Regions from separate parts of the Stutzerimonas stutzeri genome, predicted to be linked through region 1. Evidence: riboswitches for the same ligand, from Rfam matches in the RefSeq annotation. Region 1 holds a riboswitch; each other region holds the start of a gene.
What was found. A riboswitch is a leader RNA that binds a small molecule or an ion and turns the genes downstream of it on or off. The one in region 1 is predicted to bind cobalamin.
Positions count from the first base shown of each region.

Region 2: another riboswitch for cobalamin. It lies ahead of SM130_RS10875 (energy-coupling factor ABC transporter permease); the one in region 1 lies ahead of btuB (TonB-dependent vitamin B12 receptor).
Region 3: another riboswitch for cobalamin. It lies ahead of cobG (precorrin-3B synthase); the one in region 1 lies ahead of btuB (TonB-dependent vitamin B12 receptor).
Region 4: another riboswitch for cobalamin. It lies ahead of cobW (cobalamin biosynthesis protein CobW); the one in region 1 lies ahead of btuB (TonB-dependent vitamin B12 receptor).

Region 1 covers NZ_CP139348.1:3,441,004-3,448,910, forward strand. Annotated here, with positions in the region: gene SM130_RS15680 (cobyrinate a,c-diamide synthase) at 1-298, opposite strand, end outside; gene cobO (cob(I)yrinic acid a,c-diamide adenosyltransferase) at 395-1,006, opposite strand; gene SM130_RS15690 (hypothetical protein) at 1,003-1,572, opposite strand; gene btuB (TonB-dependent vitamin B12 receptor) at 1,620-3,470, opposite strand; cobalamin riboswitch at 3,592-3,805, opposite strand; gene SM130_RS15700 (metallophosphoesterase family protein) at 3,950-4,753, shown strand; gene nhaD (sodium:proton antiporter NhaD) at 4,777-6,030, opposite strand; gene SM130_RS15710 (C40 family peptidase) at 6,215-6,739, opposite strand; gene SM130_RS15715 (C40 family peptidase) at 6,817-7,449, opposite strand; gene SM130_RS15720 (NAD-dependent protein deacylase) at 7,517-7,907, opposite strand, start outside.
Region 2 covers NZ_CP139348.1:2,375,595-2,381,597, forward strand. Annotated here, with positions in the region: gene cobN (cobaltochelatase subunit CobN) at 1-894, shown strand, start outside; gene SM130_RS10860 (ATP-binding protein) at 1,114-2,127, shown strand; gene SM130_RS10865 (vWA domain-containing protein) at 2,109-2,807, shown strand; gene cobF (precorrin-6A synthase (deacetylating)) at 2,842-3,612, shown strand; gene SM130_RS10875 (energy-coupling factor ABC transporter permease) at 3,637-4,287, opposite strand; cobalamin riboswitch at 4,324-4,523, opposite strand; gene cobJ (precorrin-3B C(17)-methyltransferase) at 4,568-6,003, opposite strand, start outside.
Region 3 covers NZ_CP139348.1:2,382,841-2,390,747, reverse strand. Annotated here, with positions in the region: gene SM130_RS10920 (DUF4198 domain-containing protein) at 1-620, opposite strand, end outside; gene SM130_RS10915 (TonB-dependent siderophore receptor) at 682-2,742, opposite strand; gene SM130_RS10910 ((2Fe-2S) ferredoxin domain-containing protein) at 3,079-3,795, opposite strand; gene SM130_RS10905 (cobalt-precorrin-6A reductase) at 3,849-4,595, opposite strand; gene cbiE (precorrin-6y C5,15-methyltransferase (decarboxylating) subunit CbiE) at 4,592-5,797, opposite strand; cobalamin riboswitch at 5,872-6,072, shown strand; gene cobG (precorrin-3B synthase) at 6,180-7,505, shown strand; gene SM130_RS10890 (precorrin-8X methylmutase) at 7,498-7,907, shown strand, end outside.
Region 4 covers NZ_CP139348.1:2,367,217-2,375,123, forward strand. Annotated here, with positions in the region: gene SM130_RS10830 (alpha/beta fold hydrolase) at 1-697, shown strand, start outside; gene SM130_RS10835 (ABC-F family ATPase) at 821-2,410, opposite strand; gene cobM (precorrin-4 C(11)-methyltransferase) at 2,823-3,578, opposite strand; gene SM130_RS10845 (cobalamin biosynthesis protein) at 3,591-4,052, opposite strand; cobalamin riboswitch at 4,165-4,383, shown strand; gene cobW (cobalamin biosynthesis protein CobW) at 4,479-5,534, shown strand; gene cobN (cobaltochelatase subunit CobN) at 5,541-7,907, shown strand, end outside.

The DNA.
Region 1 (7,907 bases):
CGCCATCGTACAGCCCCATGACCCCTTCGATAAGAATCAGATCCGCCGCGCCGGCTGCATCCCACAACAGGCGGCGTGAATCGTCTTCACCAACCATCCGCAGATCCAGCTGATAGACCGGACAGCCGCTGGCGCGGGCAAGAATCATCGGATCGAGAAAATCCGGGCCACACTTGAATACGCGAACGCGCTTGCCCTGGCGCGTATGCAACCGCGCCAGGGCCGCAGTGATGGTGGTCTTGCCCTGGCCCGAGGCCGGCGCAGCGATCAATAGCGCCGGACAACTTCTGTCAGTCATCCGCGCCGCTCCTTTGTCCATGCGTCGCGCGCAAGCAACTACCGCAGGCTGGCTGGCGCTTCCCACAGCCTCGGATGACTGTCGAAAACGTGGCCATTAGAACTCCACGCCTTTCTGGGCTTTCACGCCGGCCTTGAATGCATGCTTGACCACGGCCATCTCGGTGACCGTATCCGCCGCTTCGATCAGCCCCGCGGGCGCACCGCGGCCCGTTACCACGACGTGCTGCAGCAACGGGCGCGACTCGATATCGGCGAGCACCGGCTGCAGATCCAGATAGCCGTACTTCAGCGCGATATTCAGCTCGTCCAGCACTACCAAACCGACCTCCGGATCGGCCAGCAGCTCAGCCGCCACCGCCCAGGCCTCTTGAGCCTTGGCGATATCGCGCTGGCGGTCCTGGGTTTCCCAGGTGAAGCCCTCTCCCATCACGTGATAACGCACCTCGTCCGGGAATCGCCCGAAGAACGCCTCCTCGCCGGTGCTGGCCGCGCCCTTGATGAACTGCACCACGCCGACCTTTATCCCATGACCCAACGCGCGCGCGACCATGCCGAACGCCGAGCTGCTCTTGCCCTTGCCGTTGCCGGTGTGCACCAGCAGCAGGCCGTACTCGTCCTGCGCCTCGGCGATCTTCTCGTCGATCAGCGCCTTCTTGCGCTGCATGCGCGCCTTGTGGCGGTCGTCCCGCTCGGTGGTTTCACTCATACGTGGGCCTCATTACGCTGTCCGGTCCAGGCGCGCATACCAACGAACAGCACCGCGGCAACGCCAACATAGAGCGCCAGGGTCGACAGGTAGCGCGGATAATAAGTAGCGATGCGGTCAGCCAGCAGCGCCAGGGTCGGCTCGGGATAGCGTCCGGAGAAATAGAGGAAGCCGCCGCCGGAGAACAGGTAGCAGACGAAGGCACTCGCCATCACGCACAGCGCCAGCGTTGCCAGGCTGGTGAACTGGTCGCGATGCCAGCGCGCATAAAGCCGACCACCCAGCCACAGCGAGCCGTAGGCCGGCACCAGCATCCAGTAGGCAGGCGACATGCACCAGTCGCTAACCCCTGCCCACTGAATGGCAGCGAAGTCCAGTAACGAAGCTTCAAGAAACAGCGCCGGAAACACCCACTTCGGCCTTAGCAATACGCCGGCGAGAAAGAACACCGCCCAGGACGCGCTGGGCAGGTTCACGCTAGCGAAGTGCTGCCCTCGGGTCATCGCCATCAACGCCACCAGCGCGAGGCCCACAAGCAGTTGGTATCTCGGGGCAAGCTTGATCATTTTGCAGTCTCCTTGGGTAGGCGCGGGCGACATACCCGCGCCACGCCTTACAGCGCCTGGTAGCGCACAGTCAGATAAGCGGCCTGGCCGGGCTGGTTGTAGCCCTCGGCGGTCTCGTAATCGGCGGCCAGCAGGTTGGCGACGCGCGCCTGCAAGCGCCATTCGGGGGTGATGCGGTATTCGCCGCGCAGATCGAGGGTGGCGTAGCCGGATAGCTCCTTGGTATTGGCCAGGTCGTCGTAGCGCTGCCCTTCGGCATGCAGACTGGCGCCTACGCTGAAGGCGCCGAGCCGGCGGTCGAGGTCGAGGTTGAATAGCTGCTTGGCCCGACGCGCCAGCTCGTTGCCGCGGTTGGCACCGGCGGAACGGTTTTCCGGCTCCAGCAGGCTGTAGTTGGCGTTCCAGTCCCAACCCAACAGCTGGCTGCCAAGCACCAACTCGACGCCGCGGATACGCGCTTCCTGCACGTTGGCCGGACCGGAAATGCTGGCGTCATAGGCAATCAGGTCATCAACTACTGTGCGATAGGCATTCACTGCCCACTGGCCCCAACCGTGCTGACCGGCAAGGCCGATCTCGAGACTCTTGGATGTTTCCGCATCCAGCGCCGGATTACCGTAGTCAGGGAAGTACAGCTCGTTGAACGTGGGTGCCTTGAACGCCGTGCCGTAGCTGGCGGTGGCGCGCAGCCAATCGGTCAGCGCATAGCCGTAACCGACGTTACCGGTGTCGTGCTGGCCGAACTGGTCGTTATCGTCACGACGCAGTGACAACTGCCAGTCATGGCGGCCCACCTCCCCAAGGTACTGGGTGTAATAGCCCTTATTGTCACGGGAGCTCTCGTCATAAACGGTAGTGCCGTTGACCTCGTCGCGCTGATGATCAGCGCCCACAGTCAGCGTATGCCCGGCGGCGAGCTGGATATCGTTCTGCCAACCGAGCGTGTCGCGGCGACTGTCGAAGCGTGAATAGAACTGTCCGTCCTGATAGGCATCGGACTTGTCTTCGCTTCGCCCAACCTGCAGCGTGACCAACCAGCGCTCCAGCGGGCTGAAGCGAGCACGGGTGCCGAAAACCTTGGACTCACCATCGGCATTGGCGCCGAAACCGGACGTGCGAGCCCGGTTCACGCTGTCGTAGTCGTTATGGGATTTGGCCTGCAGCAGGTTGGCGTCCAGCTCCAGCCCGTTGTCGAAGCGATAGCCGGCGCTCAGCGTCGCGGACAGATTGCGATAGCCATCGACGTCACTTTCATAGCCGCTGGTGCCCGCCGACTTGACGTTGATGCCATCGGTGTCCGAGCCGCTGACACCCAGGCTGTACCAGCCACGTCCGTCGCCACCGGAGACACCGGCGCTGCCGCTGTAGGTGTCATGGGTACCATACCCCGCCGAGAAGAAAGGCTTGACGCCCTGCCCCTGGCCCTTGCGGGTGAATATCTGGATAACCCCACCGATGGCCTCGGAGCCGTACAGACTGGAGCGCGGCCCGCGCACCACTTCAATGCGCTCGATCAGTTCCAGCGGCAAATCCTGCAACGCCGAACCGCCAGACGTCACCGAGCCGATCTTGATGCCGTCGATCATCACCAGCACATGGTCGGACTCGGTGCCACGCATGTACAGCGAAGTGGACTTGCCAGGCCCGCCATTGTTCGCCAGCGAAACGCCGGGCACTTGCTTGAGAATCTCCGGCAGCGAGCTCGCCTGGCTGCGCTCGATTCGCTCACGATCGATCACCGTCACTGCCGCCAGACTCTGCCTGGCAGTCTGCGCGGTGCGGGTGGCGGTCACCACCTGCTGTTCAAGGTCCAGTGGAGCTGCGGCCAGCTGGCCGATGGAAAGGGGGAAACTGCCGAGCAGCACATAGGCCGCTGGCTTTAAACGGGCGTTGCCAATCAAGGTACAGGTCTCCGTCGTGCCCACCCGCACGACTGAAAGTCGACGAAGACAGGCGGAGGAACTGCAAGAGAGAAGTGAATATCGCGAAGGATATGCACCCGCCCAGAGCCCGCCGCACTGTCAGTGAATGCGACAGGCCGGTCTCCGGGCTTGCGAGCGTACGCCTTGCAGCGTCCCGAAACCGCGCCTTCCCATGCGTAGGCACAGTGGCTGTTACGGTTTCTCGACTCGCCTACCGTTGCGGGGGCAGCGCCGGAATCTTCGTGAGAATGGACCGGCTTCCCTGTTTCACCCTCCTCTGACGAGGGGGCACCTGAGGCGACGCGGAGGGTAGTCCAAGGCCGGGCATGACGCAACCGCGGGGTTGTCGCAGCGCCGCGCAATCTTCGCTTGCATGTTGCTGCTCGGAACGGCGGGCGTCGAAAGGCTTCGAATGCAACAATGCCCCGATCAGCCAGGACTCACATTCGACGCCCATGACCAGCATTGTGCAGATTTCCGACACCCATTTCGGCACCGAACAAGCCGCCGTCGTCCAGGCGCTGGAAGACCATGTACGTGAGCACCGTGCCGATTTACTGGTGTTCTCCGGAGACATCACGCAACGCGCCCGCCGCGGCGAATTCGCCAGCGCTCAAGCCTTCGTTCGCCGCCTGAAGGCGGACGGCGTCAGCGATACGCTGGTGATTCCGGGCAACCATGACATCCCGCTGTATAACCTGTTCGCCCGCGCGCTGACGCCTTACGGCAACTACCGCCGACATTTCGGCGACGACCTGGAGCCGGTGTTCGAGAATGAAGACATGCTGGTGGTCGGCCTCAATACCACCCACCCACGCCGGCACAAGGATGGCGTAGTGACCGCGCGACAGGTCGAGCAGGTGGCGCAGCGCCTTGCCGCCAGTGATCCAGGCAAGATCCGCATCGTCGTGGCACACCAGCCGTTCGGCGCCATGGTGCCGAGCGATCTGCGCAACCTGCAGCACGGCGCCGAACCGGCGCTGCAGCGCTGGGCCGAGCATGGGCTGGACCTGGTCATGGGCGGGCACATCCACCTGCCCTACGTACTACCGCTATCCAAACAGTACACCGGCCTCGCGCGCGAGATCTGGATGGTTCAGGCCGGCACCACGCTGTCTACACGCCTGCGTGGCACCTCGCCGAACTCATTCAACCGCCTGAAGCTGTGTCCAGGCGAGCAGAAAAAAGTCTGCGTCGAGCGCTGGGACCTGCTCGATGATCGCTTCGTACTGGGTTCGCATTTCAACCTGAGCTGGTAATACGCCCTTGCACGGAATAGCCATCAGCCCATCGACAGGCCGATCAGGTAAACCCCGGCGAAGCCAATGTTGAAAGCGATGAACAGATAGAGCATGTGCCGCAGGTAACTGCCAAAGGTCAGGCCTGGCACCTTGCTCATGGCGACGATGCCCGCCGCCGAACCGATTACCAGCAGCGAACCACCAACCCCGACCGCATAGGTCAGCACCATCCACTCGGCTACGCCCATCTCCAGCCCGGATTTCAATAGCGCGGCAGTCAGTGGCACGTTATCAATCGCCGCAGACATCACGCCCATCAGGTAATTGGCCATCACCGCCGGAACCTGGTCATAGATCAGCACCAGCCCGTCGAGCACACGAATCTCCTTGAGCATCCCCACCAGCAGCAGGATGCCGAGAAAGAAGAACAGCGTTTCGAACTCGACCTGTCGCACGTACTCCAGAATCGGATCGGAGTCGTTGTCGTCACTGAAGAAGCGCGCCACCAGGAACATCACCGACAATCCGGCCAGGAACGTCAGCACCGGCGGGATCTGGAACAGGAAATTGCCGATGATGGTGCTGAGGATGGTGCACAGGAAGATCACTGCGATGGCCACGTCGACACCCCGAACATCGTTGCGCTGACCCTGCACCATAACCTCGCCGCGCATGCCGATCGACAGCATCGCGGCCAATACCATCACCGCCAGGAAGGCCGGGACAGCCAGCACAAGCAACTGCAGAATCGCCACCTTGCCGGCGAGGAAAATCATCAGCGTGGTGACGTCCCCAGTGATCAGCGCGACGCCACCGGAGTTGACCGAGAACACCACCAACGTGGCGAACTTGATGGTCTTCGCCCTATCGAGCTGCAGCGAGAGAATCAGGGTAATGGAGACCAACGTCGCAGTGATGTTGTCGGCCAACGAGGAGAACACGAAGCAGAAGGTCGCAGTGAGAAACAGCAGTGCGCGCTCGCTGATCCGCCGCGGTAGGACGAGGTAGATCAGGTTCTCGATCATGCCTTTCTTGTTCAGATAGGCGACGAAAGTCATCGCCGCCACCAGGAATATCCACAACCCGGCAATTTCGGCGATGTTCTCGTTGAGGCTTTCCAGCACGGTTTCACGCGCCTCGCCCGCTGGCGTGAATATAAACAGCAGCAGCCACGCCAGAGTGCCGAAAAACAGCGTTACTTTGGCCTTGTTCACATGGGTTACTTCTTCGAGCACGACACCAAGCAGTGCCGCCACCGCCAGTGCAATAAGCACGTACGTCAGCAATACAGGCATAACTCACCTAAGGGGAAAGTAAGGAAAGGGGCATGTGTGCAGCAGATTGCACACGGAAGGAAATTGGGCTGCGCATGGTAGCCAAACGCTGGGCATAGCGGAATCACCGCATGTCAAACGGAGACTATTTCAGGATGTGAATAGCACTAACGACAGTGCTGCCGGCTAGGACACCAGAAGCGACTCAGGGATTGCGTGCCAGCTGCTCGTGATCGAGCACACGCTTGGCGCCCAGGTAGTTTTTCTGCCAGTAGCTGGCAGCCAGGCTATCCAGGCGTACCGTGCCACCGGACGAAGGTGCATGGACGAAACGGTCCTGCCCGACATAGATACCGGCGTGGCTGACACGACGGCCGCCGCTCGTGGCGAAGAACACCAGATCACCAGGTTGCAGTGCATGCCGGCGCACGGCCGGGCCGCGGAGGTTACTCATTGCCTGGGTGGTGCGAGGGAGGTTGATGCCCGCCGCGCCGCGGTAGACGTAACCGATCAGGCCGCTGCAATCGAACCCGCTGTCTGGCGTATTGCCGCCCCAGCGGTAAGGCGTGCCGACCAGGCCGAGCGCACTGAAAAGCACATCTTCGGCAACGCCTGGCATGGGATAAGAGGCACTTGGTTGCTCGACGGCTGGCGGCACCGGTGGCTGACCGGCACAGGCGGCGAGCAACGCAAAGAGGACAACAAGCGAGAGACGGGCCAGGTAGTACATCGCAGAGCGGTCCAGGCAAAAGAGCCATCACTCTGCCGGCATGCGGGGGAAGACGCAACCCCCCGCAGACCGCTAGATCAGCGCTGAACGGTGTGGGGCGCCAGGTCGGAGGCCATTGCGAGAACACGCTTGGCTTCCATGTAGCTGGCGCGCCAGTACTTGTCGTCCAGGCTGTCGACGCGAACGCCGCCGCTGCGGCTGCTGGAAGCATGGATGAACTGGTCATCGCCGATATAGATACCGGCGTGACTGACCCGGCCACGTCCACGATTATTGAAGAACAGCACGTCGCCCGGCTCCAGCTCGCTACGCTTGACCACTGGCGCGTCGAGGTTGATCAGCTCACGGGTGGAGCGTGGCAGCTTGAGGCCAGCTTCCTTGCGGAACAGAAAGCCGACAAAACCGCTGCAGTCGAAACCGGTTTTCACCGAGTTGCCGCCAAAGCGATAAGGCGTACCGACCAAGGTGAAGCCGCGCTCCAGAATACTGTCTGCCAGTTCGGGCAGCTGGTATTCGTGTTCGTCGGTGAGCTCGGCCAGCGACTCATCTTCGCTCTTGTCGAGCGCGGCGAAGTCGAATCCTGCCAGGGGATGATTGTGCGACAGCCGAGGCGATGTGATCTGCTGCTCGGTCTGTACAGGCTGGCCGGCACAAGCCGTCAGCAGGGCGATAAGTGCGAGAGGCACGAGGGGTGCGAAGCGTTGGCGCATGGGCACGACCGTGTCGGTGATTTCAAAGTGGTGGCGACTATGCCCTCTATCGCGTCGATGATCAAATTCAATCGGACGAAATGTGACGGATTAACTGCGACAAAACGTCTGCCGCCCTTCCTTCCAGCCGTACGTCGGTAAACGGGCTGATATCGGTAGCCTGCAGATTCACCTCGGCGACGAAGCCACCGCGATGCCGCACCCGCCATACTGGCTCGAGGATGTAGCCGAAACTGGCGCTGGTGCCGACCACCAGCACGGCGTCGAAACCGATGCGCGATTGTTCGTGCAAGTCTGCCAGTGCAGCATCGGGCAGCATTTCCTCGAACAGCACCACCGCCGGGCGCAGCACTGCGGCGCAATGGGCACAGCGCGGCGGCAGCGCCCCATCCAGCAGAGCTGGCAACGGACGCGAATCAGTTTCGCCGCAACCGACGCATGACAGCGGCGCCAGCTGC
Region 2 (6,003 bases), 1.1 Mb from region 1:
CTGCGGGTTTCCGGCTTTTTCCGCGATGCCTTCGCCAACCTGATCCGCGTGTTCGACGAGGCGGTGCAGGCGGTGGCAGATCTCGACGAACCAGAGGATATGAACCCGCTGTCGGCTCGGGTCTGGCGCGAATCGCTCGAACTTGAAGACGGTGGCCTTGAGGAAGCGGAAGCGCGGCGCCAGGCCGGCTGGCGGATATTCGGCTCCATGCCGGGTGCTTACGGTGCGGGCGTGCAGAACGTCATCGATGATCGTCGCTGGCAGAGCCGCGAAGACCTAGCCGAGGTGTACCTGAACTGGGGTGGCTATGCCTATGGCAAAGACGCCGAAGGCCTGCCAGCACGGGCGCGCTTCGCCGAGCGGCTGCAGCAGGTTCAGGCGGTGCTGCAGAACCAGGACAACCGCGAGCACGACATTCTCGACTCCAACGACTACTACCAGTTTCAGGGCGGCATGCTGGCCGCCGCCGAGACCCTGCGCAGCGGGTCGGTCGCGAGTTACCACGGCGACAACAGCCAGCCGGACAACCCGAAAATCCGCAGCCTGAAAGAAGAGTTGGGCAGGGTGGTGCGTTCGCGTGCAGCGAACCCCAAGTGGATCGCCGGCATGAAGCGCCACGGCTACAAGGGCGCCTTCGAACTGGCGGCCACCGTGGATTACCTGTTCGCCTTTGATGCCACCACCGAGTTGATCGACGATCACCAGTACGCGCTATTGGCCGATGCCTACGTGTTGGACGGGGACACTCGCGAGTTCATCCAGCAGCACAACCCCGAGGCGCTGAAAGACATCCTCGAACGCTTGTTGGAGGCGCAACAGCGCGGACTCTGGGAAGAGCCCGGCGACTATCGGGAAGCGTTGGAAAACCTGCTGATCGACAGTGAGGAATCATGAGTCCCGGCATTTCCTTTGACTCACTGGGGTCGGCTAGCGGCGAGTCGCGCTTGTCCTATGCCCGCATGATATCGACGTGGCTTAACCCGCCATCGGTGTGGTGCGTGCCATGGCGTGGTGGGTTACGCGGCGCGTCACGATCGCTTGCGTATCGCTGTCCCGAGTTCTGCGCCGCTAACCCACCCTACATATTCCTCTTTGCCCCTACGGATGCCTGCCATGCCCGATAGTCACTTTCCCCTGGCCGCCGTGGTGGGTGCCGATGATCTGAAGTTGGCCCTGTGCCTGGCTGCGATCGATCCGGCGATTGGCGGCGTGCTGATCGAAGGGCCTCGCGGCATGGCCAAGTCGACCCTGGCGCGAGCGCTGGCGGACCTGCTGCCGAGCGGCCAGTTCGTCACCTTGCCGCTGGGCGCCAGTGAGGAGCGCATCGTCGGCTCGCTGGACCTCGATGCCGCATTGGGCGAGGGACGCGCCGAGTTTTCTCCGGGCTTGCTGGCCAAGGCCGACGGCGGTGTGCTCTATGTCGATGAGGTCAATCTGCTGCCGGATCATCTGGTCGATTTGTTGCTCGATGCAGCCTCCAGCGGCGTCAATCACGTCGAGCGTGACGGCGTGTCCCATCGCCACACGTCGCGCTTCGTGCTCGTCGGCACCATGAATGGCGAGGAGGGCGAGTTGCGGCCGCAGTTGCTCGACCGCTTCGGCTTGAACGTTGCGCTCGACGCCCAACCGCAGCCTGCTCAGCGTGCGGAAATCGTGCGGCGCCGGTTGAGTTTCGATGCCGATCCGAGCAGTTTCCTATACAGCTGGTCGGTTCAGCAGGAGGCGTTGCGCGCGCGCTGCCAGAGCGCTCGGACGCTGTTGGCGGACGTTCCTCTGGACGATGCCGCACTGGAGCAGATCAGCCAGCGTTGCTTTGCCGCCGAGGTCGACGGATTGCGCGCGGATCTGGTCTGGCTGCGCGCGGCCCGTGCTCATGCGGCCTGGCGTGCCTCAGCGCGAATCGAGGATGAAGATATCGAGGCCGTCGCCGGTTTCGTGTTACGCCATCGTCAGCGGCAAGCGACTCCTCCTTCGACTGCCCCGCAATCACCGCCGCCACGCGAGGCCGACCAGCCCGGCGCGCCTCGGCAGCAAAACGAGGGCGCGGGTGACTGGGGGCAGTTGCCGGCCCAGGCGCAGCCGGTGGGCGCACGGCGTGAGCCACCGCAATGGCCAAAAAAGTCCTGAGCATCCGCCCACGCAACGCCCGCGGCGTGGATGCACGAGCAGCACCGGGCAACCTGAACGGCGGTCGGCAGGGCGCCGCTCGCAGTGGCGCAGCGGGACGGATCGACTGGGCAGCCACCTTTTTGCTCAATGGGCGACCGCACCGCCGTGAAGATCTGGTGATGCGCCCGCGCAGCCTGCGGGCAAGCGAGCTGTGGCTGGTCATCGTCGATGCTTCGGGCTCGACGCGTCGACATGGCGCGCTGAGCAAGGCCAAGGGGCTGCTCGGCGAAGTCTTCGAACAGGCCCGGCGTAAACGTGTCCGTCTGGCTTTGATGCAGGCCAACGGAACGCGCGCCGATTGGGTCTGGCCGGGCCGCAAGGTCGAAGCTGCACAGCAGCAATGGCTGGCTGATCTCGGTGCCGGAGGCGGTACGCCCTTGCTGGACGCACTGCGGCAGGCGGCTGAATGGCAGACGCGTCGGCAACGGCTGAAGCCCGCCGAGCAGCATCGATTGCTGGTCTTCACCGATGGCCGGCTGCGTGACGTGGACGCCCTGAAACCGAGCCGTTGTCCGGCCCTGCTGGTGGATATCGAGAGTTCGCCGATTCGCCTCGGCCGCGCACGGCAATTGGCCGAGCAACTGGGCGCGGAGTATCGACACATCGATACGCTCGCGGCCCTCAATGACAAACTTTGAACAACAAACCCTGAGCGCAATGGAGCCGGAATCCGTGAAAACCCTATTGATTATCGGCATTGGCGCAGGTGATCCCGACTTTATGACGGTTCAGGCGATCAAGGCGCTGAACCGCGTCGACGTGTTTTTCCTGATGGACAAGGGCGCCTCGAAGGACTCGCTCATTCATCTGCGCAAACACATTTGCGAACGCTTCATCGAAACGCCGGGGTATCGCTTCGTCGAGGCGGAATGCCCCGAGCGCGTTCGAGGCGTCGCTGACTACCGGGCCAGCGTTGTCGACCTCAATCAGGACAAGCAGCGGGTATTCGAGCAGATGGTTCACCACGAATTGGCCGACGGTGAGGTGGGCGGTTTTCTGGTCTGGGGGGACCCGGCGCTGTATGACAGTACGCTGCGTATCGTAGAGGACATCGTGCAGGCCAGCCCGGAGCCGATCAGCTACGAGGTGATTCCTGGTATCACCAGCCTGCAAGCGTTGGCAGCCCGGCATAAGGTCTGCTTCAACAGCATTGGCCAGGCCTTTCAGGTCATGCCCGCCCGGCGACTGGCCGAAGGCTTCCCCGAGGGGCTGGACAGCGTGCTGGTGATGCTCGATGCGCGGGACACCTATTGCCTGTTCGTCGATCAGGAGATGGATATCTACTGGGGCGCATACGTGGGCACTGCGGATGAAGTGCTGATTGCCGGAAAGGTCGGGGAGGTTGCGGAGGAGATTCGCAGCACCCGCGCCGCGTTGCGCGAGCGGCATGGCTGGATCATGGACAGCTACTTGCTGCGGCGCCGCAGCGCTGACGAGGCGTGATCGCCAGCGCTGGGCAAGCCTAGATCAGGCGGTCGCGAGTGTTTTCACCGTGGTGAAACGGCTGATCAGCGGGTTGTCGCCATAGCGCTTGAGCGTACGTACCACCAGGCAGGTAAACAGCGGCTCGAGCAGCACCAGTGGCAGGTAGGACACGGCAAACAGCGCCCAATTCTGCAGCGGCGTGGGTTCGTTACCCAGCGACAGCCAGAAGCCGACCATCAGCACCACGCCGCCGTAGAACGCGGCGTCGAACTTGACCACCTCGGCCCAGCGGATGACGCGTCCGCCTTCAGCGAAGAAGTGCCGACCGAGCAGGCCATGGGCGGCGATCAGCGGAAGGATCAGCGACAGCGAGTTGACTGCCAGGTGCACCAGATCGGTCGGCTCGAACAGCAGCCCTTGCAGCAGCAGGCCGATGGCGAATCCGAACAGCGTCGGCACGAAACCGAAGATCACATACACCGCCGACGCGCCTACGAAGTGCAGTTCCGAGGCGCCGACCGGCATATGGAAGACCTCCATAAATACCGAGAAGAACAGCGCGGCGAGCAGGGTCTTCATCCAGATGTCCGGCCGCCACATGAGCTTGGGCAGGAATACGGCCAATGTGGAAACGGCTGCGGCGTTGGCAAAGACGATTTTTGCGGCGTTGAGTACGCCAGGTTCGATATGCATCGTTCTCCCTCCGAGGGATGCGGGTTGAAAGGCGCCGGGATCGGCACGCTGATGGCAGGTCTCCTGGCTCGCGGGTCGTCGTGCACCTGCGTCTTCCCAGCCGATCAGGCCAGTGACTTCATTGCAGGTGAACTCGCCGTTCACAGTTGCGGGGGCAGCGCAGGAATAGCCCGTGGGCGTACCTGCTTCCCTCTTGCCTCTGCCTTTGGGGCAGAACCATCAAGCGTCGCTAGGGTAATGGGTTTACTGGTATTGAGCACGTCTAAAACGCGGGCTCGGTTTAGAAGGCCGGATAGCTTCTGGGGGTGTAAACCCAGTCGCCTCCGCCTGGTTTGGCGAACCGGCAGGTCTGCGACGAGCCGATGATGACCAGCGTGCGCATATCCACCTGTTCGGGTACTAGTTCCCCAAGCGTGGTGACGGTCAGCATTTCGGCTGGTCGCCCCACGTCCCGGCCCAGCACCACAAGGGTGTCCGGCGTGCGCTGTTGGCGGAGGATCTCCAGGGCCCGGCCGAGCTGCCAGGGTCGCGCCTTGGAAATGGGGTTGTAGAAGGCCATGACCAGATCGGCCGCTGCAGCATGCTCCAGACGCTTCTCGATCAGCGTCCAGGGCTTGAGATTGTCCGATAGCGAGATCATGCAGAAATCGTGACCCAGCGGCGCGCCGGCTCTTGCCGCGGTCGCCAGCGCTGCAGAGACGCCCGGCAGGATCTGCAGATCGACGGCGTGCCAGCGCGGGTCGCTTGATGCGTGCAGTGCTTCCAGTACGGCCGCGGCCATGGCAAATACACCGGGATCGCCGGATGAGATCACCACGACCCGACGACCACTGGCGGCGAGCTCGAAGGCGTGGCCCGCGCGCTGCAGTTCCTCGCGGTTGTCGCTGCTGTGGCTGACCTGACCCGGCCGTAGCGGGCCGGCCATCTTGATGTAGGTTTCGTAACCGAGCAGGTCCTGCGCCTCGTCCAGTGCCTGCCGCGCCGCAGGCACCATGAACTCGGGTGCGCCGGGACCGAGGCCGATCACCGTCAGCGAGCCGCGCGGCTGACCAATCTTCTCAACCTCGATGAGCCCATCTGCCATTAACAGACGCACGCGCTGGCTGCGGCTGTGCTGCGGCGGCAGCTGTTCGGCGTCATCGCTGTAACGGATCGGCAGGTCCAGTTGGCTGGCGACCTGTTGCAGTTCGGCGCTCGTAATAAGGTCGGGCGGGGCGATCAGGCAGGCCAGGCTATGCGGGGATAGACCAGATTCATCGATAAGCTGCTGCACTTCCGCATCCAGTTCCGGGCCGCCGTGTTCGATATGGATCGCGACCTGCCGGGGGTGAATGCTCAGCGCGGAAGCGTCGTCCTGCCTGAGCGGGCTGACGGTGACCCGGTGTTTCGCATTCGGGTCGAGTGGCAGGCTGAGTTCATCCAGCCAGGGCGCAGGTCCTTCGACCCGCACCGGCGCACCTGCCAGGAGATCGCTGACGAATCGCTTGCCTTGTTCCAGATCTGCCAGCACGTAGCCGGGCGGAGGGGAGAGCAGGCAGGCGCCGAAGCGCAGCTCGCCGCTGGTGGTGATGGCCGGGTTGACCTCCAGCGCGTCGGCGATCTCCCGGGCCATGCGGTTTACGCCTGCCAGGCCGCCGAGCAAGGGCACCACGGCGCTGCCATCTTCACCGACCACCAGTACCGGAGGCTCGTTGTCCTTGTCGCCGAGCACCGGGG
Region 3 (7,907 bases), 1.1 Mb from region 1:
AACTCGCGATTACGCACTGGCACGAGCGCTTTACCTTGTGCATCAGTCGTCGCCACCACCTTGTCAGGGTCATTGATGTAGTCGCCAATCAGCTCGATTCCTTCAGCTGGCTTTCCGTCAAGGAGGACCTGAACCGGCAGCGACTCACCCATGTCGAGGGACAGCGGGTCGGTCTGCGGCACGATGACCAGGCTGAGCTTATCCAACGGGGGAAGTTTTGCGCCTTCCTTCAGCACCGCCAGGCTGTATTTGTAGTAACGCCCGGAATCCAGTGCGCCAGCCACCTTGCTTGCACCGACGTTGAGCCATTTTTTGTCCGGAGCCTGCGTCCAATAACCATTGTCCAGCGCAACGGTGATTACCGCAGGTGGATTCAAGGGCTGTAGCCGAGCATGGTCTTCAAGCCGCTCGACTGTGACTGGGATCTGTTTGCCTCGCTGATCAGCTGCCCATGCGCCGGAAATCTTCTTAGCGTCATAGGCGTTGTCTTCCGCGCCGTGCCCATAGATCACCTCGATATTGCCGCGGCGCTCTTCGGTCCACATACCGTGGGCCCAGCTTTGCCCGGCGGCCAACATAAGCGTTAGTACCGCCGCGACTCTCACGTGTTGTTTGTTCATTTCAAATCCAAATATAAGCGAAGAAACTTGCCCGGCATGGCAGGCCTAGCCGGGCAAGGGATTACAGATCGAGCGACAGGCTGACGCTCAGGTTGCGCGGTTCACCCGGCATGACCCAGAGATTGCTGTAGGAGCGCTCGTAGTAGGTGCGGTCGAAGGCGTTGTTCAGGTTCACGCCGAGGGTCAGCTTTTCCGTCGCCTTGTAGCGCGCCAGCAGATCCACAGTCGTGTACGACGGCAGCTCGAAGTCGCTATCGGCCTGCCCTGCCCGATCACCCACGTAGTTCACGGCGCCGCCTAGCGAAAGACCACGCAGGTCGCTGTCCAGGAATTCGTAGGTAGTCAGCACGCTGCCGCTATGGCGTGGCACGTTGAGCAGGCGGGTGCCACTGGCCAGCCTGTTGTCACGGGTAATCTCCGCATCGACAAAGGCATAAGAGCCAATGACGCGAATCGCATCGGTCAGCTGTCCGGCCAGCTGTAGGTCCACTCCGCGGCTGCGCACTTCGCCGGCGGCAATCTGGAAGCCGTCATTGGCCGGGTCGCTGGTCAGCACGTTTTCCTTGGTCAGGTGGAACGCGGCGGCGGTGAGTCCTAGACGGCCATCGAACAGGTCGAGCTTGACCCCAGCCTCATATCCAACGCCCTCTTCCGGATCGAAAGTCCCGCCGCTGGAATCCGCACCGTTGTTCGGTTTGAACGACTGCGAGGCGTTGGCGAACAGCCCGACCTCCGGCACCAGCTGATAGAGCACGCCCACCCGAGGCGTGACCTTTTCATGGGTCTGCACGGTGCGCCTGCCGGCAACCTCATTGTCCAGGCGTTGCTCGTAGTGGTCATAACGAGCGCCGACAACGCCGAAAAGCTTGTCGGTAAAGCGCATCTGATCCTGCAGGTTCAGCGCCCGGCTATGCACTAGCTCGTTGCGGTCGACCGTACGCGCGGGATTGAACGCCGGACGCGGCGCACCGTAGACCGGGTTGTAGAGATCGATGGTGCGTAGATTGTCGGAGCGCAGCATGAATTCGCTCAAGGCGTAGCGCTCGTACTCGGTGCCGATCAACAGCTGATGCTCGATCGAGCCGGTATCGAAACGCCCGCGCAGCTCCAGTTGGGTGATCGCGTCCTGCCAGTCGTAGTCGCGATAGCGCAAGTTGCGGGTCAGCGTGCGGCCGTCTGCTGCGACCCCTGCCGCTTCGGTCGCATAGCCATCCATCCGGCCCTGCTTGTAGTGGCTGGCCAGGCGTAGCGTCCAGACCTCGTTCAGATCATGTTCGAGTTCGGCCTGCAGCGTTTCGTTGTCGTTGCTGATCGGCCCATCCGAGGGTTCTCCGTAAAATGCGGAGCGGGAAACCTTGCCCAGCTTTCCACCTGGAGCGACAACGCCGCGATCGAAGGTCTGGCGGTTGCGCACCACCTCGGCCTGCACCAGCAGCCGCGTATCAGGGCTCAGTTCCCAGCTGAAGGACGGCGCGACGAACTGGCGCTCAGCCTCGCGGTGGTCGCGAAAACTGTTGTTGTCTTCGATGGCGATGTTCATGCGATAGAGCATGTTGCCGTCTTCATCGAGTGGCGTATTCACGTCCAGCGCGGTGCGATAGCGATCCCAGCGGCCAGCGCTCAGATCGAGACGGGCAAAGCTGTCGAGCTGCGGCCGCTTGCTGACGATATTGATGGTGCCGCCTGGGTCGCCGCGTCCGTAAAGGCTGGCGGAAGGCCCCTTGAGTACTTCGACTCGCTCGATATTGGAAGCGTCCGGCGGGTTCATGAAGCCGCGGTTGACACTGAAACCGTCTTTATAGAACTCACCGGTGGTCAGCCCGCGGACGCTGTATTCGTACATCGTCAAGCCGCCGAAGTCGTTCTGCCGGGCGACGCCGCCGGCGAAGTCCAGCGCCTTCTCTACGCGCGGGCTGCCGAGATCCTGCAGCACGGATGCGGGAATCACGCTGATCGACTGGGGTATTTCCTCGATAGGTGTGTCGGTTTTGGTTGCACTGCGTGTGCGTTGCGCGCGGTATCCCTGAACGGGCCCGTCTGCACGTTCCTGGTCCGCCGTAACGGTAATGGAATCCAGCACCGCCGCCTCCTGCGCACCGGCCAGAGGCACACCAACCAACATCAGCGCCGCTCCAGCGCCTACCCACTTCGATACTGTACTTCCGCTATTCATGCTCAAACCCAAGACATCGATGTTATATCGTAACAATGCTGTCTGTTTGGCGCATGAGTGTCAATGGAACGATTCGTATCTGCTTCTTTGGTCCGCGGTTTGCGTAACGAACGCGGCGTCCCGGCCGTGACTCAGCGCTTGAGGTCGGGGTACCGGGTATGCAGCTGCGGAAACTCAGTACGCCTCTATCGCCCTTCCTGCGGCTATCCAGGCATCCGAATAAAGTGCGTTGGGCTACCTGATGGTCGCCCTATCCTCGGATGCTGGAGCTAACGCCATCAGGCTTCATTGATCCGGCATCAGCAGCTCAGGCACCTCGCGTCCGGCGACAAACAACTCGTCGACCAGGCGCGTCACCTCCGCCTCGTTGCGCACGCGATACCACTTGCCCGCCGGATAGACGCTCAGCGTCGGGCCTTGATCGCACGGAAACTGACATTGGGTGCGGGTGATGTGCACGCCACCCTCGCATTCAAGCCTGCCCGCAGCCTTGAGCTTTTCCCGCAGCCCTTTCCAGAGCGGCAAGGCACCGCGACGGGTGCAACGCGGGCCATTGCACAGCAGCACACGGTGCTCGTGTAAGGGAATCTTCGACCAGGCGTGCGCGGCGGGAAGCGGCGCGACATTGATACACGGCAGGTGCAATTCCGGCCGCTCGATCAAGGCGCAGGCCGCTTCGACAGGCAGCGCCTCAGCGGTGCCAATCGCGCTGGCTACGAAGATGCGATCAGCATCGTCGAGCTGCATGAGTTCGCTACGCAGCCAGTCGAGATGAGCACTGCTGGTTTGCGGCTCAAGGTCGATCACCAGAAGCGGCCGAGCGCTTTCACCGACCGTCTGCCAAAGCAAATCGTAGCCCGAGCCCGTATCAATCACGTCCCGCAGTGCCTGTTCGCCACGCAGCGCGACCAGGCGCGCCCTGAAAACCTCGGCGAACGAGCCTTCGGACAAATCGGGGCCGACGAACAGGATTCGGGCGTAGGGTGCAACAGCGGTAGTCATTGGCTCTCTCCTTAGCGGCGCGCAGTCTAGCAGCGACGGTCGAAAAGGAGCGATCAGCCCGTAGAAACACCGGTGAGCACGCCGAGGGCCATAAGCGCGGTAAGGAGATCATCTCGACGCAGGAACTCCCTTGTTACCGCCGGGAGCATCGGCCGGCGCAGGAACAGCACCGGCAGACCTCGCTCGCGAGCCACCTGCAGTTTCGGCTCGGTGGAATCGCCGCCGCTGTTCTTGCTGATCAGCACATCGCTGTTCAACCGTTCAAACAGCTGACGCTCGGCTTCAAGGCTGAAGGGGCCCCGATCACCGATGATCTCGGCGCGTTCAGTCGGCGCCTGTGCATCCAGGCAGCGCACGGTCCAGTGCTGGTGAGCAGGAATTTCATGCAGGTGCGCCAGCGGTTCGCGTCCGAGGGTGAAGAAGGGTCGCCGGAAATCGTTCATAGCTTCGGTCAACTCTGCCCAACCACTCACCTCGTGCCAGTCGTCGCCTTCGCCTGCCTGCCAGGCCGGCCGCCGCAATGCCCAGCACGGTATGCCGGCCTGCTCCGCCGCGCTTGCAGCATTGGTGCTGATCTGCGCCGCGTAGGGGTGCGTGGCGTCGACCAGCAGGTCGATACATTCCGCCGCGATGAAGGCTGCCAGACCCTGCGCACCCCCAAAGCCGCCGACGCGGACCTGGCACATGAGGTCAACGGGCACGCGGCCCAGACCGGCGAGACTGTAGATGTGCGATGGCCCGAGGCTGCGCGCCAGCCGCAAGGCATCGCCCGTGCCGCCGAGCAGGAGGATGCGCTTCATCGCGGTTTCTCGACCTGCAGCAGCGTGATCGGCAACGCACCACGCCAGGTGTCGAACCCGCCCAAAGGCTGAGCATGCGCCACCGAAATCCGGGTCAGCTCGCCGCCGATGCGTTCACGCCAGCTCATCAGAAGCGCCTCGCTCTGCAGGGTCACGGCGTTGGCCAACAGTCGTCCACCCGGCTTCAAGCTGGCCCAGCAATGCTCCATCACACCCGGAACCGTGACGCCACCACCGATGAAGATCGCATCCGGCTCGGGAAGGCCCGCCAACGCCTCGGGTGCGCGACCGGCCACCAATTTCAATGCGGGAACGCCCAGCGCATCGCGATTGTGTTCGATATGCGCCTGACGCCCGGCATCGGCCTCCACCGCGATGGCCCGGCAGCCGGGATGAGCACGCATCCACTCGATGCCGATGGAGCCGCAGCCGGCGCCGACGTCCCAGAGCAATTCGCCGGGCATGGGAGCGAGGCGAGCCAGGGTCAGAGCCCGCACGTCCCGTTTGGTCAGCTGGCCATCGTGTCGGTAGAGATGATCGGCAAGACCGGGTGTGAGCGGCAAGCAATTGGCATCCACGTCGGCCATACACTCGACTGCCAGCAGATTCAGATCGGCGATCGCATCGAATGCCCATTCGGCTGCGAGGGCGTCCAGACGGCGCTCCTTTGCGCCGCCCAGGTGCTCCAAGGCGGTCAGCCGACTAGCGCCGAAGCCCCGGCTCGTCAGCAATTGTGCGACCTGAGCAGGGCTCGTTCCGTCATTACAGAGGATCAACAGACGCGCGCCGGGAAATATCCGGGCGTTCAGCGCCGCGAGCGGCCTGGCAACCAGAGAAACGACCTCCACGTCCTGCAATGGCCAGCCAAGGCGTGCCGCCGCCAGAGACACGGACGACGGCGCTGAGAACGCGCGCATCTCTGTGGCATTCAAATGCCGTGCGAGAGTGGCGCCGATGCCATAGAACATCGGGTCACCACTCGCCAGTACGCACAAGGGCGTACCGCGCCGTGCGAGCACCGGCTCGAGGCTGAACGGGCTCGGCCAGCGTTCTAACCGGCACTGCAGCTCGGCCGGCAATAGCGCCAGCTGCCGTTCGCCGCCAATGATGCACGTCGCCTCACCAAGCGCCTGTCGAGCCACGTCGCCGAGTCCTGACCAGCCGTCTTCGCCGATCCCTACCACCGTCAACCAGGGTGTCATCCGCCTCCCCCACATCGCTAGGCCAGCCTTCGTCGGGCGACAGCCTTGACTGTCGCGTCATCGGGCAAAGCGGGCATAATAGCGCCTTCGTCGGTGCCCGCCGCGACTACGCCAAGGGCCTAAGAGGGAATACGGAGCGATCTCATGATCGTGACCGAGCTGCCCCCGCAACTGTAAACAGCGAATCCTCCGCACGCATGCCACTGGGAAACCGGGAAGGCCGCGGATGATGAAGACCTGTCAGCCAGGAGACCTGCCGACGACGCTGGTCGCGAGTGCCAACATCGGGCGGGGTGTACCGATGCCAACTGAGTTCGCCGAACTCAGCCGGTCTGGTCGCCGCGTCTTTAGTTTCAGGTGACACCGTGCGCGACCATGTCTCATGAGTGAACTGCCCATTCCACGCCCCAGCGCGTGCCCCGGCCTGCTGCGCATCGTGCAGGCACTGGACGGCGGCATCTGCCGAATAAAACTGCCCGGCGGCACCCTTGCTAACAATCAGGCGCGTGCAATTGCCGACGCAGCGCAGCGCTTTGCCAGCGGCGTGCTTGAGCTGACCAACCGCAGCAACCTGCAGATACGCGGCGTCCGCACCGAGGCGGAACGGGACCTTATCCGCGCGCTGCTGGAGGCGAACCTCGGGCCCTCGGTTGCCGACGCCGACGACGTGCGCAATCTCATGCTGAGCCCCGCTGCCGGCCTGGATCGTCAGCAGCACATGGACACCCGTCCGCTGGCAGCAGCACTACTGGCGCTGCTGGAGGACAACCGAGCCCTGCACGCCCTGTCTGCCAAGTTCGCCCTCCAGCTCGACGGTGGCGAAAGTCTGTGCATGCTCGAACACGCCCATGACCTCTGGTTGCGCGCCCTCCCCGGCACTCCGCAGCGGCTGGCATTCGGACTGGCAGGCTGTCCGACCGACAGGCCGCTGGGTCTGGTCGCTGCAACTGATGCCGTGCAGCTGGTTGAAGCGATCCTGCTGATTTTTCTGGAAAGTGCCGGACCGGAGCAGAGGCGCATGCGCCAGCTGCTCGAATCCATCCCGGCCGAGGTTTTTTTGCTGCGGATACAGGCGCGCCTGCCATTCGTTGTATTGCCGGTACCGGCCGACTGGCCACGACAAAACCCGGCGGCAGACGCGCCAGTTGGCATCATCATGCAGCGCCAGCCAGGGTTGGCCATGGTTGCTGCCAGCGCGCCACTCGGGCGGATAGACGCTCAACAGCTCCTCGCCGTCGCCGAACTGGCGCGGCTGCACGGCGATGGCAGCCTGCGACTGACGCCCTGGCAGGGCCTGCTGATTCCGAATGTACAGGTCGACGACGCAGATACCCTGCTCGGCGCGCTCGACCTGGCGGGACTGCTCACCGACAACGCCGCCCCGCTGGCCAATCTGATTGCCTGCACCGGTTCTGCCGGCTGCGCACGCGGGCTGGCCGACACCAAAAACGATGCGCTGAAACTGGCGAGATGCCTGCAACAGCACGCTCCGCACCCGCGGGTACACCTCAGCGGCTGCCCGCGCTCCTGCGCGGCTGCGCATGTCGCGCCGTTCACGCTGCTCGCCGTAGGCGACGGCCGCTACCAACTCTACGGACGCCAAGTGGGCATGGCCGGTTTCGGTCAACCACTAACGCCACCAATGGATATCGAATACGCAGGCGCGTGGCTCGCCCAGCACCACGCAACGGGACGCACCAATGCTTGATTACATCCGCGACGGCCAGGAAATCTACCGGCGCTCCTTCGCCACCATTCGGGCAGAAGCCGACCTCAGTGCGATTCCGCCTGACATGGAAAAACTCGCCGTGCGGGTGATCCACGCCTGTGGAATGGTCGATATCGTCAGCGATCTCGCCTTCTCTCCCGGTGCCGGAGCGGCCGGTCGTGCAGCGCTGCAGGCCGGCGCGCCGATCCTCTGCGACGCACGTATGGTGGCCGAAGGCATCACCCGGCCGCGCTTGCCGATGGCCAACCCGGTCATCTGCACCCTCCACAACGACGGCGTGCCGGATCTGGCGCAGACGCTCGGCAATACCCGCTCTGCGGCGGCGCTGGAGCACTGGCGTGAGCATCTGCAAGGCAGCGTGGTGGTGATCGGCAATGCCCC
Region 4 (7,907 bases), 1.1 Mb from region 1:
GGACCACTTCGGGCATGGGCACGTCGCTGTGGTCGGGCATGACTGGGGCGCGATGGTTGCCTGGTATCTGGCGCTGCTAGAACCCGCGCGCGTCGCCGCTCTGGTCACGATGTCGGTCCCGTTCGCCGGTCGGCCGCGCCGGCCCGCTACCGAAATCATGCGCGAGACCTCTGGTGATCGGTTCAACTACATCCTCTATTTTCAGGAGCCTGGGCGAGCCGAGGGCGAACTGGACGCTGACGTCGATCGCACGCTGCGTCTGTTGATGTACTACCAGGAGCGAAACCTGCTGCTGCAGGACAAGCCTGCCGACGGCACGCTATTCGAAGACGACATGCAGGCGGGGCCTTTGCCCGAATGGTGCTCGGAAGAGGACCTGTCGGTATACCGTCAGACCTTCGCCGAGCAGGGCTTTCGCGGTGCGCTGAACTGGTACCGCAACTTCGAGCGCAACTGGCAGGTAACCGAGCCGCTACAGGGGCGGAAGATCGTCCAACCGACGATGTTTCTGATCGGCAAGCATGACCCGGTTGGCGAGCTGGAGGGTTATACGCTGAAGAAGATGCCGGAGTGGGTACCGGATCTAGAGCAGCACGTGTTGGCGCCCTGCGGGCATTGGATTCAGAACGAACAGGCAGCTCGGGTGAACGAGCTGCTGCAGGGCTTCCTGGCGAGGCATTTTCCCGCCAGAGGTTGACGCACTGAAGGCGCCCGCTCACCGGCCTTCGACTGGCTCTCCACAAGGAGAGTTGTCGTGTCCCACTCGCATGGGCGAGAGGGGGGCTGCGGCCACTAGGGCCGCCTGATCAATCGGCGAAAGTCAGACGATCACGCCCTGGCTGCGTAGATAGTCGTCGTAATTGCCGCTGAAGTCGGTCACGCCGTTCGCGGACAGCTCGATGATCCGCGTTGCCAGAGAGCTGACGAACTCACGGTCGTGGCTGACGAAAATCAGCGTGCCTGGGTAGTTCTCCAGCGCGAGGTTCAGTGCCTCGATGGATTCCATGTCGAGGTGGTTGGTCGGTTCGTCCATAACCAGCACGTTGGGCTTCTGCAGGATCAGCTTGCCGAACAGCATGCGGCCCTGTTCACCACCGGAGATGACCTTGACCGACTTGAGAATCTCATCGTTGGAGAACAACATGCGGCCGAGGGTGCCGCGCACCAGCTGCTCGCCGCCAGGGGTCCACTGACCCATCCAGTCGAACAGGCTGACGTCATCTTCAAAATCGTGGGCGTGGTCCTGAGCGTAATAGCCGTAGTCGGCGCTTTCGGTCCACTTGACGCTTCCGCTGTCCGGGGTCAGTTCGCCAACCAAGGTACGCAGCAGGGTGGTCTTGCCGATGCCGTTGGGGCCGATGATCGCGACGCGCTCGCCGGCTTCGACGGTGAAGCTGAAATTCTTGAACAACTCCTTATCGTCGAACGACTTGGACATGCGCTCCACGGTCACTGCCTGGCGGTGCAACTTCTTGGTCTGCTCGAAGCGGATGAACGGACTGATACGGCTGGAGGGCTTGACCTCGGCCAGCTGGATCTTGTCGATCTGCTTGGCGCGGCTGGTGGCCTGCTTGGCCTTGGAGGCGTTCGCCGAGAACCGACTGACGAAGGTCTGCAGCTCGGCGATCTGCGCCTTCTTCTTGGCGTTGTCCGAGAGCAGTTGCTCGCGCGATTGGGTGGCCGCGGTCATGTACTGGTCGTAGTTGCCCGGGAACAGGCGCAGCTCGCCGTAGTCGAGGTCGGCCATGTGAGTGCAGACCGAGTTCAGGAAGTGACGGTCGTGGGAAATGATGATCATGGTGCTGTTACGCGCCGTCAGAATCGTTTCCAGCCAGCGGATGGTGTTGATGTCCAGGTGGTTGGTCGGTTCGTCCAACAGCAGCACGTCCGGGTCGGAAAACAGCGCCTGGGCCAGCAATACACGGAGTTTCCAGCCCGGTGCGACTTCGCTCATCGGGCCGAAATGCTGCTCCAGCGGAATGCCCAGGCCGAGCAGCAATTCGCCGGCACGGGATTCGGCGGTGTAGCCGTCCATCTCAGCGAACTCACCTTCGAGCTCGCCGACCTTCATGCCGTCCGCTTCGCTCATCTCGGGCAAGGAGTAGATGCGGTCGCGCTCTGCCTTGACCTTCCACAGGTCCTCATGGCCCATGATCACGGTGTCGATCACGTTGAATTCTTCGTAGGCGAACTGATCCTGGCGCAGCTTGCCCAGGCGTACGTTCGGTTCGAGCATGACCTGGCCACCGGAAGGCTCCAGATCCCCACCGAGAATCTTCATGAAGGTCGACTTGCCGCAGCCGTTGGCGCCGATCAGGCCGTAGCGGTTGCCACCGCCGAATTTGACGGAAACGTTTTCGAACAGCGGCTTGGCACCGAACTGCATGGTGATGTTAGCGGTAGAAATCAAAGACTTGTCCTGCGGGAATTAACAACGGGTGGTTAAGCGCCTTTCTCTGTTCCCTATGCCAGCCCATACCATTCTGATTCTGGCAGGCAGCTTTTCGAGCCCGCTCCAATTGGAGATCGAGCCCAGCCATTGGCTTAGGTTAAGAGCAACATCTGGACGCTATGCCCAGCTTGGCTTGCGCTGAACGTGAGATCAGGCTGGCCGATGGGCACATGGTTGCGTAGGTATGTCGGGCGTCGTATTGCCGGTGCTGACGAGGCGGTAAGCAGGTAGCGCGGCGTGAAAGTGGTGAATGGTAACACTTGGCAATTCAATCCACAGCCAGCGTCTGTCTTGCAGCAAGACGAAAGGCCGCTCATCAGACCACGGCAACCTCAGCCAATGGCGGCGCAGTGTCGCTAAGCGCTGTGATTCAGCCGTCCGGTGAACGGTACAGGTGCCTCGTGTCGACGTTGTACAGCGCTGAGTCCGCGAAGGCTTCAGCCGTCAGCACGCGGCCGACAAGGATCAAGGCGGTACGGCGAAAGCCTTTCTCGCTGACCTTCGCCTCGATGTCGGCCAGCGTGCCCATGACCCAATCCTGATCGGGCCAGCTGGCGCGGTGCACCACGGCGATCGGGCAGTCAGTGCCGTAGTGCGGTTCCAGCTCGGCAACGATGCGTGACAGATGCTGCACGCCAAGATGAATCGCCATGGTCGCGCCATGTCGGGCCAGATCGTGCAGATGCTCACCGGGTGGCATGTCCGATTTGGTGGCGTAGCGGGTCATGATCAATGTCTGGGAGACCTGCGGCAGCGTCAGTTCGACGTCCAGCAGTGCAGCGCAGGCCGCCGTCGCGGTCACGCCCGGAACGATCTGGAAGGCGATGCCGAGCCGGCGCAGATGGCGGATCTGCTCGCCGATGGCACCGTACAGCGACGGGTCGCCCGAATGCACCCGTGCCACATCCTTGCCCTGCGCATCGGCCTGCTGGATCAGCTCGATGATTTCATCCAGGTGCAGCTCGGCTGTGTTGATCACCTGTTCGGCACTATGGCCTTCAAGTACGGCGGCCGGGACCAGCGAACCGGCGTAGAGAATGACCGGGCAACTGCGCACCAGACGCTGCCCTTTGACGGTGATCAGTTCCGGATCGCCAGGGCCGGCGCCAATGAAATAGACGGTCATGCAAACTCCAGATCAAGGAAGACGGGTGATAGCCAAGGCGCAGGACGCATTGGCGGAGCGCAGCTTTCGACACAGCAATCGGGCTTTCTGACTACCCATGAGGTCGGCCTGTGCGAGGGCGCTGGCCTCGGCAAGTCCAGCGCTGCCGGTCAGGGCCTTGCTGCGCGGCGAATGCTCGCTGACCGCCGCATCATAGGGGGCAAGCTGCGTGGCAGACAGCAATGCAAGGGGTAGCCTCAGGTGCGCGGCCAGCGCCTGCAGACCCGGTTCGTTCGCCTTGATCTCACTACTGGCCAGGGAGCTGAGCGCGACAGTCGTCAATCCGTGATCCCGCAAGGCGCGATGCAGCAGCGCTTCGAGCTCGACCCGGCTGCAGCCCTTGCGGCACCCCAGCCCTGCGACGAGTAGCGACTCGCCCGATACTGGACGGGACTCGGGTGCGGATGAATTTTCGATGGCGGTTGGGATGGGCATAGCGCTCGTAAGGGTGGACCGCAGCTGATCACGGTCATGAAAACGGCGCGCAAGAACAGCACGAAGCTTTCCCGAGCGTCAACCGGGCGATTGACCCGCTCCCGGCCTCTGCGTAGCCTTCACACGTCGAGGTTCTCTGGCGATGCCAGAGCTAAGAGGGAACACGGAAAGCCGTGGCTGCCCCCGCAACTGTAAGCGACTTGACCCTTGGGAGTGCTTTGTCGAGCACACCAGCCACTGCGCATGGCGCGGGAAGGCGAGGGATATTGGCAGACGCACCCCGCGTCGCCCGGTCGTGAGCCAGGAGACCTGCCTCGCCACACAATTGACAACCGGGCGGGGTGCTCCGGTGGTGCTTGTTGGCGCACGTCGCCACGTAAGTGTCCGCCTGCCTGCTCATCTTTTTCCGATGCTCGCAGGGCCACGATGAAAACCCTTTCCAAACTTCCCGTCACCATCGTCACCGGCTTTCTCGGTGCCGGCAAAACCACCTTGCTGCGCCACATGCTGAGCAATGCCGAAGGGCGACGGATTGCCGTGATCGTCAACGAGTTCGGCGAGCTTGGCATTGATGGCGAAATCCTCAAGCAGTGCTCCATCGGTTGCAGCGAAGAAGAGGCGAACGGCCGAGTGTTCGAACTGGCCAACGGCTGCCTCTGCTGCACCGTTCAGGAAGAGTTCTTTCCGGTGATGCGCGAGCTGGTGGCGCGTCGTGGTGACCTCGACCACATCCTCATCGAAACCTCGGGTCTGGCATTGCCCAAGCCGCTGGTGCAGGCCTTCAACTGGCCGGAGATCCGTAACGCGTGCACGGTCGATGCGGTGATTACCGTGGTCGACAGCCCGGCGGTTGCGGCCGGCACCTTTGCAGCCTTCCCGGACCAGGTCGATGCTCAGCGCAAACTCGATCCCAATCTCGACCACGAGTCGCCGCTGCATGAGCTGTTCGCCGATCAGCTGGCAAGCGCCGATCTGGTCATCCTCAACAAGGCCGACCTGCTGAGCCCCGACGCACTCGCTGCGGTCCGGGCCGAGGTGGCCGAGGAGCTTCCCGAAGCGGTCAAGGTCATCGAGGCCCATGGCGGCGAGCTGCCGTTGAGCGTGCTGCTGGGTCTCGATTGCGAAACCGAACTGCACATCGACGGGCGCAAGACTCATCACGATCTGGAAGACCACGAGGAGCACGATCACGATGCCTTCGACTCGTTTGCGGTCGAGCTGCCGGAGGTGCCTGAAGACAAGCTGCTGCAGGTACTGAAGAGCGCCGTGATCAAGCACGGAATCCTGCGCATCAAGGGCTTCGCTGCGGTTCCGGGCAAGCCGATGCGCCTGTTGTTGCAGGGCGTCGGGCAACGGTTCGACAAGCACTTCGACCGCCCTTGGCAGGCCGGTGAGGCGCGCGTCAGCAGGCTGATCATCATCGGCCAGGCGCTCGACCCCTCGGCGATCAATGCTGAACTGAACGCTGCACTGGCAGGCTGACCGGCCGTGCATCTGCTGCGCACCCAGCCCGGCCAGCAACTGCCGGCCGACAGCATTGCCGACCTGGGCCAGACGCCCGGGGAAATCGTCGTGCTGTGCACGGGTGATTCGCACCTGTCATTGCTTGCCGAGGTGGCCGGACAACTGCCCGAGGACTACCCCAGCCTGCGCCTGGCGAGTCCGGCGCAGCTGGGCAACAACGCGTCGATCGACTTCTATGTCGAGCAGGTGTTGCAGCATGCAAAGGTCATCCTGATTTCCGTGCACGGCGGCGTCAGTTACTGGCGCTACGGGATCGAGCGTCTGGTGGAGCTGGGCCAGCGCGGCGCGACTGTGATCATGGTCCCGGGCGATGACAGCGCCGATCCCGAATTGAGCGAGCTGAGCAACGTTCTTGCCGAGGATAGCCGCCGGCTGTGGCAGTTCCTGCGCCAGGGCGGCGTCGACAACGCGCGCCAGTTCTACCACTGCATCGCCAGCCGCTGGTTGGGCCGAGACTACGCCTGGCGTGAGCCCGAGGCGCTGGCGCGGGTGGCGATCTATCACCCGCGCCATCCATCCGCGACGCTGGCTGACTGGCAGCGCGACTGGCACGCGGATGCACCGGTGGTCGGGCTGATCTTCTATCGCACCCAGGTACAGGCAGCGAACACCGGCTTTATCGACACCTTCTGCGAAAGGCTGACTGCGCAAGGGCTTAACCCCTTGCCCATCGCGGTCGCCAGCCTGAAGGAGGCGGCTTGCCTCGCGCAGGTCGAAACCTGGCTGGAGCAGAGCGCCGCCGGGGTAATCATCAACACCACAGGCTTTGCCCAGTCCAGCCCGGATGCGCCAAACCTGCGGCCGTTTCAGCTGGACGTTCCGGTGCTGCAAGCCATCTGCGCGCTAGACAACCACGAACAGTGGCAGGCCAATGCGCAGGGTCTGGGCTCGCGTGACCTGGCGATGCATATCGTGCTGCCGGAGCTGGACGGTCGGCTGATCACCCGACCCATCAGCTTCAAGGGCCTGGCCTGGCGCAGCGAGCGCAGCCAGAGCGACGTGATCTGCTATCAGCCGCATCTGCCGGGCATGGACCACGTGGCCGAGCTGGCCTGGCGCTGGGCGCGGCTGGCGCGGCTGCCGAACAGTGGCAAGCGCGTCGCCCTGATCCTGGCCAACTACCCCACACGAGATGGGCGCATCGGCAACGGTGTCGGGCTGGATACCCCGGCAGCCGCGCTGAACATTCTCCGTGCGCTGCAGGCGCAGGGGTATCCGGTTGCCGATCTGCCGGACAGCGGCACCGCTTTGATTCACGAGCTACTCGGTGGGGTCACCAATGATCTCGACAACCTGGATCTGCGACCTTGCGCGCAGAGTTTGGCAATGGAGGAATACCGGGCCTTTTTCGAGCAGTTACCGGCCGCCAATCAGCAGGCAGTGATCGAGCGCTGGGGCATGCCCGAGCAGGACCCGATGTTCCGCGCCGGCCGGCTGATGATTGCCGGGCTGCGCTTCGGTTCGACCTTCGTCGGCATTCAGCCGGCGCGTGGCTATCAGCTGGACGTGGCGGCGATGTATCACGATCCCGATCTGGTTCCGCCGCATGGCTATCTTGCGTTCTATGGATGGTTGCGCAAAGGCTACGCAGCCGATGCGGTCATTCACGTCGGCAAGCATGGCAATCTCGAATGGCTGCCGGGCAAGAGCGTCGGTCTGTCCGACAGCTGCTGGCCGGACGTGGTGATCGGCGCGATGCCGAACATCTATCCCTTTATCGTCAACGACCCGGGCGAGGGCGCTCAGGCCAAGCGGCGCACCCAGGCGGTGATCATCGATCACCTGATGCCGCCGCTGACCCGCGCCGAAAGTTACGGCCCGCTGCGCGATATCGAGCGATTGGCCGACGAATACTACGAAGCCAGCCAGCTCGACTTGCGCCGTGCCGCGGAACTGCGCAGCGAGATTCTGGTGCTGGTGCGCGCTGCCAACCTCGACCGCGAGCTGGGGCTGCAACTTAGCGACGATCCCAACAGCTGGCTGCCGCAGCTCGATGCCTACCTCTGCGACCTGAAGGAGTCGCAGATTCGCGATGGTTTGCACGTGTTCGGCGAGTCCCCTGGCGGGCAACTGCGGCGCGACACCTTGCTCGCGCTGCTGCGCATTCCGCGCGGTGATGGGCAGGGCGCCAATGCGAGTCTGCTGCGCGCCCTGGCCGATGACCTGGCCCTGGGCTTCGATCCCATCGACTGCGACATGGCGGCGCCCTGGCACGGGCCGCGTCCGGACTTGCTGGCACACTGCGATGCCAGCTTCTGGCGCACGGCGGGCGATACCCGTGAGCGCCTGGAGCTGCTTGCGCTGGAGCTGATCGAAGGCGAATCCGCAGGG